DNA from 2 places in the Microbacterium lemovicicum genome. Region 2 is predicted to be linked to the other one. Evidence: predicted binding sites of a transcription regulator. Region 2 holds the regulator's gene; the other holds the start of a gene.
The links. The regulator LexA, encoded in region 2, represses DNA repair genes until DNA is damaged. The targets are predictions, from matches to a motif close to TCGAACANNTGTTCGA.

Region 1: CVS47_RS00720 (Rv2578c family radical SAM protein) is a predicted target of LexA. The motif match lies at 2,089-2,104, and genes of this name have one in related genera.

What each region holds. Positions count from the first base shown of each region.
Region 1 covers NZ_CP031423.1:145,892-150,100, reverse strand. Annotated here, with positions in the region: gene CVS47_RS00730 (acyl-CoA dehydrogenase family protein) at 1-840, opposite strand, end outside; gene CVS47_RS00725 (M15 family metallopeptidase) at 1,000-2,004, opposite strand; gene CVS47_RS00720 (Rv2578c family radical SAM protein) at 2,113-3,189, shown strand; gene CVS47_RS00715 (DEAD/DEAH box helicase) at 3,199-4,209, opposite strand, start outside.
Region 2 covers NZ_CP031423.1:1,157,254-1,161,462, reverse strand. Annotated here, with positions in the region: gene hisB (imidazoleglycerol-phosphate dehydratase HisB) at 1-401, opposite strand, end outside; gene CVS47_RS05365 (histidinol-phosphate transaminase) at 398-1,492, opposite strand; gene CVS47_RS05360 (LysM peptidoglycan-binding domain-containing protein) at 1,514-1,876, opposite strand; gene lexA (transcriptional repressor LexA) at 2,134-2,826, shown strand; gene CVS47_RS05350 (prolyl oligopeptidase family serine peptidase) at 2,884-4,209, shown strand, end outside.

The sequences.
Region 1 (4,209 bases), 1.0 Mb from region 2:
CGGCTGGCGGAACGCCTCGCGGCTCGCGGTGTACTCCAGGGTCCAGTTGAGCGCGGCCTCGGAGGCCGCCGCCGCGGCGACGCCGATCGACAGCCGCTCCAGCGGCAGGTTCATCATCAGCTGGACGAAGCCCTTGCCCTCCTCGCCGCCGATGAGGTTCTCATCGGGCACGAAGACGTCGCTGAAGCTGAGCTCGGCGGTGTCGTGACCGGCGAAGCCCATCTTGTGGAGCTTCTTGCCGTGATCGAACCCGTCCATGCCGTTCTCGAGGATGAGGAGGCTGAACGCGTCAGGCCTGTTGCCTTCGCCGGTCTTGACGAACGTCACCACGATGTCGGCGGTCTTGCCGGAGGAGATGAACGTCTTCGCACCGTTGACGAGGTACCCGCCGTCGACCTTCTTCGCCGTCGTCGAGATGCCGCGGAGGTCGGAGCCCGCGCCCGGCTCGCTCATCGCCAGCGCGCCGAGCACGTCGCCCGTCGCCATCCCCGGCAGCCACTTCTCCTTCTGCGCCTGCGTGCCCATGTGCACGAGGTACGGCACGGCCAGGTCGTCCTGGATGCCGAAGGCGCCCGCGAGCGACCCCGCACCGGCCTTGATGATCTCCTCGTTGACGACAGCCCGGAAGCGGTAGTCCTGCAGCATCCCGGCGCCGCCGAACTCCTCGGGAACCGACAGGCCGATGATGCCCGACTCGCCGGCGGCCTTCATCGTCGCGCGGTCGATCTCGCCCGCCGCATCCCACTGCTCGCGCTTCTCGTTCGTGACGAAGCGCTTGACGAACTCCTTGACGACCTCGCGGAACGCCTCGTGGTCCTCGTCGTAGATCTCGCGGTCCATGCCCGGTCCTTCCCTCCCCGCCGCGCGGAGACATCTCGGTGGCGGAGGCCGGAACGGCCGCGGCGCCTGCGGCGATTCTATGTCTCCGAATCGATGGACGAGCCGGGGAAATGGCATTCCATCCCACTCATCGTGGGACTGGGTGTCGGGTGTCGGTGCTCAGTACGTCGGCGCCGCGGGCAGCCCGAAGAACTCCTCCAGGCTCAGCCAGCCGCCGTCGTGATAGGCGCGCGCCAGCTCCGTGCCGATGTAGCGCAGGTGCCAGGGCTCCGGGATATAGCCGGTGGTGTCGGTGCGTCCCGCCTCGTAGCGGACGATCCACCCGAATCGCCAGGCGTTGGCCGCCGTCCACGCGCCCTGCGGAGTCGCGGCGAGGTCGTCCAGCGTGCCGCATCCTCCGCCGTCGCACGCCACGACGTCGGCCGCCAGGCCCGATTGGTGCTCGCTGTATCCCGGACGGGCGACCGATGCCTCGACCTCCGGTCCGCCCGAGCCGAAGTTGTTCTGCTGCGTGATGTAGGAGCGGTAGCCGCTCTCGAGGGCGATCTCGCCGGCGCCCTCCGCCGCCGCGGCGGCGACCAGCGCCGACAGGGCGGCCGCCGCATCCGATCGCAGCGTGCCGCCCTCGATGCTGCGCACACCCGCGGGCAGCTCGCGCGGCGACGGCTCGTAGTCGACCGGCTGGAACGGGCGGGTCTTGTTGACGACCGTCCACACGTGCCCGGGATCGGACAGCGACACGCACGGCAGCGTTCCGGTGGCCACGCCCTGGCGCAGCCCGTCAGGACCACCGGCGGCGACGATGACCGCGGCGTCGTCGCCGGCGGCCAGCTCGGCGGTGACCGTCGCGTCCGCGCACAGGTCGACGGCGGCGACGGAACTGCCGACGATCGTCGGGGCGGGGAGGGCCTCGGCCTGCGGGGGAGCGGGTGAGGCGACGAGTGCCGACGGCGTGGCGGTGGACGCGGATGCCTCGGCCACCGGACCGGCAGTGAGCACCGCCGATACGGCGACGGTCGTGCCCACGACCAGGGCGACGGCCATCGCCAGCGCGAAGATCAGCCGCACCCGGGCGGCGCGGCGTCGGCGGGCGGCGCGCTCGACGTCACGCGCGGGAGGGTGCGCGCGACGAGAGGTGCCAGCGTGCGGATCGGGTGCCGTCACGCTCCCATTGTGAACGCCGGGACGCGACCGCGCGATCGGGCTGGCGCGAGCTTCGACGCGCAGGCCGACGCGCTTGACAGACATTCGTACATCTGTTCGTATAGGTCCATGCGTTGGCAGGGACAGGAACTCGGGGTGCCGGATGCCGCCGCCCTGCCCGGACTCGAGCGCATCGACGGTCTCGTGCGATCGGTCACGACGCCCGACTTCGCCGGCATGACCTTCCACGAGGTGATGGCCAAGAGCGCCCTCAACAACGTGCCCGGATCATCGGGCATGCCGTTCGACTGGACCGTGAACCCCTACCGCGGCTGCAGCCACTCCTGCGTCTACTGCTTCGCGCGCGGCACGCACGAGTACCTCGACCTCGACGCGGGACGCGACTTCGACTCGCAGGTCGTCGTGAAGGTCAACGTGGCGGAGGTGCTGAGCAAGGAGCTCCGGCGCCCGTCGTGGCAGCACGAGCCCGTCATGCTCGGCACCAACACCGACCCGTATCAGCGCGCGGAGGGCCGCTACGCCCTCATGCCCGGCATCGTGTCCGCGCTCGCGGAGTCGGGCACCCCGTTCTCGATCCTGACCAAGGGCACGCTGCTGCGGCGCGACCTGCCGCTGATCACCGAGGCCGCGGCATCCGTCCATGTCGGACTCGCGATGTCGATCGCGATCTTCGACGACGCGCTCCAGCACGCGATCGAACCCGGCACGCCGTCGGCGAAGGCGCGCCTCGACACGGTGCGGGCGGCGACGGAGGCGGGGTTCCGGGTGACGGTGTTCCTGATGCCGATCCTGCCCCACCTCACCGACTCGGTCGCGGCTCTCGACCATGCGCTGGACCTCATCGCCGCAGCCGGGGCGTCGCGCGTGGTCTTCGGCGCGCTGCACCTGCGGCCGGGCGCGAAGCAGTGGTTCATGACCTGGCTCGAGCGGGAGCATCCCGACCTCGTGCCGGCGTACCTGGGGCTGTACCCGGGTGTGGCGTCATACGCGCCGAAGGGCTACCGGACGTGGCTGACCCAGCGGGTCAGGCCCCTCCTGCGCCGGCATCGCCTCGACGGATGGGCCGAGGAGGACGGCGCGCGGCGGGCGCCCTCGCCGGGGCTCGCCGCACGCACGGCGGCGGCCCGCGTGGTCACGACCTCGAGAGGTCGTACCGCGCAGACCGCCGCTCCGATGCTGTTCTGAGGACGTCGCTCAGCGGGTGAGCTCGGCGTCGGTCGGCAGGGTGCCGGCCAGCTCGTCGATCACGTCGTCGCCGACGCGGGCCTCCTCGAACGGCGCGTCGATCTCGGCGCGCTCGAGCATCTCGGTCATGCGACGGCGGCGCTGACGCGGGATCAGCGTGACCACGCGTCCGACCGCGCCCGCGCGACCGGTGCGGCCGGAGCGGTGCAGGTACGTCTTGTACTCGTCGGGCGCGTCGGCCTGGACCACGAGATCGATGTCGTCGACGTGGATGCCGCGGGCCGCGACATCCGTGGCGACGAGCACGCGCACGCGGCCCGAGGTCAGACGCTCGAGGTTGCGGGTGCGCTTGGCCTGGTTGAGGTCGCCGTGGAGGGCGACTGCGGGGATGCCGGCGTCGGCGAGGTCGTCGGCGAGCATCTCCGCGTAGGCGCGGGTGCGCGCGAACACGAGCGTCTTGCCGTCGCGATCGACGAGGCGGCGGAGGATCTCGCCCTTCTCGCGGTGGTCGATCACGAGCACGCGATGGTCGATCGTGCCGGTCTCCTGGGTCTCGCCCGCGACCTCGTAGACGGCCGGGTTCTCGAGGAACTCGTCGACGACGGCAGCCACCTCGCGGTCGAGCGTGGCCGAGAACAGCAGCTTCTGGCTGCCGCCGGGCGTGTGGCGCAGGATGCGCTGGAGCGGCTCGAGGAAGCCGAGCTCGCTCATGTGGTCGGCCTCGTCGATCACGACGACGCGGACGTCGGACAGGTCGAGCTTGCGCTGATCGATGAGGTCCTCGATGCGGCCGGGCGTGCCGATGACGATGTCGACGCCCTTGCGGAGCGCTCCGATCTGACGGCCCTGGGGCACGCCGCCGTAGATCTGCGTCGTGAACAGGCCCACGCTGCGGGCGATGGGCTGCACGGTGCCGTCGATCTGCAGCGCGAGCTCGCGCGTCGGCGCGAGGATCAGCGCGCGCGGCCGACGGCCGTACTCGCGTCGTCCGCCGCCCTGTGAGCGGAGCACGCGCTCGAC
Region 2 (4,209 bases):
AGGTGGAACTCGTAGCCCGCAGGCTCGCCGTCGTGCACGAGGTACGGCCGACCGCTGAGGTCGACGACCGCCTGCGCGAGCGCCTCGTCGAGCGGCACGAGGGCGTCGCCGTAGCGCGAGATGCCGGACTTGTCGCCGAGGGCCTCTCGGAGGGCGTCGCCGAGGACGATCGCGACGTCCTCCACCGTGTGGTGGGCGTCGATCTGCGTGTCGCCGGAGGCGCGCACGGTGAGGTCTGTCAGCGAGTGCTTCGCGAAGGCGGTCAGCAGGTGGTCGAAGAACGGCACCGTGGTGTCGATGCGCGCGACGCCGGTGCCGTCCAGGTCGAGGTTCAGCTCGACGGTGGATTCGCTGGTGGCACGACGCAGCGAGGCCGTCCTGTGCGTGTCGGGACGGGTCATGAGGCCGATCCTACCGAGGCGAGGGCGTCGAGGAACGCGGTGGTCTCCTCCTCGGTGCCGGCCGTCACTCGGAGGTGTCCCGGGATCCCGATGTCGCGGATCAGGATGCCGCGATCGTAGAGTGCGCGCCAGGTGGCGGCCGGGTCGTCCACTCCCCCGAACAGCACGAAGTTCGCCCAGGACTCGTAGGGCTGGTACCCCAGGGCCGCGACCGTCGCGGAGATCCGCTCGCGCTGCGCGACGATCTCGTCGACCATCGACAGCATGACCGGGGCGTGACGCAGGGCCGCCGTGGCGGCCGCCTGGGTGAGGGCGCTCAGGTGGTAGGGCAGCCGCACGAGACGCAGCGCATCGATGAAGGCGGGGTCCGCCGCGAGGTAGCCGACGCGGGCACCCGCGAACGCGAAGGCCTTGCTCATGGTGCGGGAGACCACGAGACGCTCGCGGTCGGGCAGGAGCGTGACCGCCGAGCGCTCGTCGCGGGGGGCGAACTCCTGGTAGGCCTCGTCGACGATGACGATGCCGTCGGTCGCGTCGTAGACCGCCTCGATGACGTCCAGCCCCATCGGCGTGCCGGTGGGGTTGTTCGGCGCGCAGAGGAACACCACGTCGGGCCGCGCGTCGGCGACCTGGCGGGCCGCGTCGTCGGCCGTCACGACGAAGTCGTGCCCGCGGGTGCCGGCGATCCACTCGGCGCCGGTGCCGCGCGTGAGCAGCGGGTACATGGAATAGGTGGGCGCGAAGCCGAAGGCGGTGCGGCCGGGGCCGCCGAACGCCTGGAGGATGTGCTGGAGCACCTCGTTCGAGCCGTTGCCCGCCCAGATCTGATCGCGTTCCAGACCGTGCCCGAGGTAGTCGGCGAACCCCTCCCGCAGAGCGGTGAACTCGCGGTCGGGATAGCGGTTGACCTCGCGCAGTGCGAGGGCGATCGCGTCGAGGATGTCGTCTGCGACGTGCTGCGGCACCGGGTGGGTGTTCTCGTTGACGTTGAGGGCCACCGACAGCGGAGCCTGTGGTGCGCCGTAGGGCGTCATTCCGCGGAGATCATCGCGGAGCGGGAGGTCATCGAGACGAGCGGTCACCCGTCCCATCGTAGAGCCGTGGGCCTGCGCTCACTCCCCGGCGGCGTACTCGGCGGGCACCGAAAGCTTCTGGCCGGCCGTGAGCGTTCCACCCTCGAGGGCGTTGAGGCGCGCGAGGGCCGACACGACGTCACGGGGGTCGGCCGACGGTGCGATGTGCTGGGCGATGGACCACAGCGACTCGCCGGCGGCGACGGTGACCGTCTCGAACGAGCCCCCCGGCATTCCCGCGTCGGGGGTCGCGGTGGCGGCTGAGCCGCCCACGACGGCGAGGGCCAGGGCGGCGGCGGCGGGGAAGGCCGCCGCGGCAGCCAGGACCCGGCGGCCGCGGACGGTCAGGCGCAGACGCGTCGTGCCGGTCGAACGGACGGACGTCATAGCGATGGTGGTCATGGCTGCTCCTTGGGCGGGGAGAGGTTCGCATCCGGCACTCGGCCGGGAGTGCCGGATGCGAATCTCTTTTCCGAAGTTATCTTCGATCTTGTAGGGTGTCAAGCGCGTCGATGTCCGCGAATCTTTCGAACACGACACGCGGACGCCTTCAGCGTCGCGGGCCTGGTCTGCGGATACGGTTTCGATACGAGTAGCCCATCACCGACCTCCGACATTCGAAGACCGATGCGGAGGAGGGCCTCAGACAGGAGACGAAGATGACCGAGCCGGCACCGGCCGACGGAGCGCGCGACAAGCCTCAGACCCGCCGCCGCAAGAGCCTCAGCGACAAGCAGCTCGCCATCCTCGAGGTCATCCAGCGTTCGATCGCCCGCCACGGCTATCCGCCGAGCATGCGCGAGATCGGCGACGCCGTGGGCCTGAAGTCGCTCTCCAGCGTCACCCACCAGCTCAACCAGCTCGAGCTGAGCGGCTACCTGCGTCGCGACCCCGGCAAGACGCGCGCGATGGAAGTCCTCATCGACCTCCCCGGCACCTCGACCGAGAACCCCGCCGACACCGCCCCCGCCGTCGGGGACGCCGCCCTCGTGCCGCTCGTCGGACGCATCGCCGCCGGCATACCGATCACCGCCGAGCAGCAGGTCGAGGAGATCTTCCCGCTGCCGCGTCAGCTCGTCGGCAAGGGCGACCTGTTCATGCTGAAGGTCTCGGGCGAGTCGATGATCGACGCCGCCATCTGCGACGGCGACTGGGTCGTCGTCCGCTCTCAGCCCGACGCGGACAACGGCGACATCGTCGCGGCCATGCTCGACGAGGAGGCGACGGTCAAGACCTTCCGCCGCCGCGACGGACACACCTGGCTGCTGCCGCGCAACTCCGCCTTCGAGCCCATCCTCGGCGACGAGGCCACCGTGCTCGGCAAGGTCGTGGCGGTCCTTCGCGCCATCTGAGCCGCCGCCGCGCCGGTCGCCCGCGGACGCGTCCGCGCCGCCGCGTACGGTGGACGGGTGACTCAGACACTCCCCTACGGATCCTGGCCGTCGCCGCTCTCCGCCCGTGACGTGGCCGCCGGCTCCCATCCGGTCGACGCCGGCCGCTACGTGGGCGACGACATCTGGTGGCTCGAGCGTCTGCCCGCCGAGAACGGCCGGTCCGCGGTCCGACGCCTGACCGCCGAGGCGGCGGCGCGCGGAGGCGAACCCGAGACGGTGCTGTCCGCCCCCTGGGACGTGCGCAGCCGCGTCCACGAGTACGGCGGCGGGGCATGGACGACGGATGCCACGGGGTCGCTGTTCTTCGTCCACGGCGGCGACCAGCGGGTGTGGCGGGGCGGCGTCGGCCTCGAACCCGTGGCCCTGACGCCCGAGGATCCTCGCGCGCGGTACGCGGACCTGGTGCTCGCGGCCGGTCGTCTCCTCGCCGTGCGGGAGGTGCACGCCGGCGAACCCGTCCCGCAGCGCGACATCGTCGCGATCCCGCTCGACGGCTCCGGGTCGGCGGACCCGGCGTCTCTCATCTCCGTCGTCGCGGGCAGCGACTTCCTCGCCGCGCCGCAGGTGTCACCGGACGGGCGGCGGCTCGCCTGGATCGCGTGGGATCATCCCGACATGCCCTGGGACGCCTCGGAGCTGCGGGTCGGCGATCTCGATGCGGACGGCACCGTCGGATCGTGGCGGACCCTGGCGGGAGGAGCGGGTGTGTCCGTGCTTCAGCCCGAGTGGGTGTCCGACCGGGAGATCCTGCACTCCTCCGACCGCACGGGGCGGTGGAACCTCGACCGCACCGATCTCGACGGACGATCCGTCGCCGTCGCGCCCGCGGATGCCGACACCGGCGGCCCGCTGTGGAACCTCGGCGCCCGCTGGTTCGCGCCGCTCGCGGACGGGCGCGTGCTCGCCGTCCGCACCGACGGCGCGGACGTCCTGGCCGTGCTCGACGGCGACGACGTCCGCGGACTCCCCGCCGACGCGTCCTCGCGTCTTCTCCTCGGTGGCGTCCACGGCACCCGCGTGCTGTTCAGCGGCTCCGGGTCGAGCACGCTCGGTGGCCTGTGGGAGGTCGATCTCGACGATGCCGCGCCCGCACCGCGGCTCGTGCGGGGCACGGTGGACGAGGCTCCGGATGCCGCATGGCTGCCCGTCGCGCAGGAGCTGACCTTCGACGGCGACCACGGTCCCGTGCACGCGTTCGCCTACCCGCCGACGAACCCCGACGTCGCCGCACCGGACGGCGAGCTGCCGCCCTACCTGCTGCTGGCCCACGGCGGCCCCACCGCGCACGCCTCCGGCGGCGCCGCGATGGACGTCGCGTTCTTCACGAGCCGCGGCATCGGC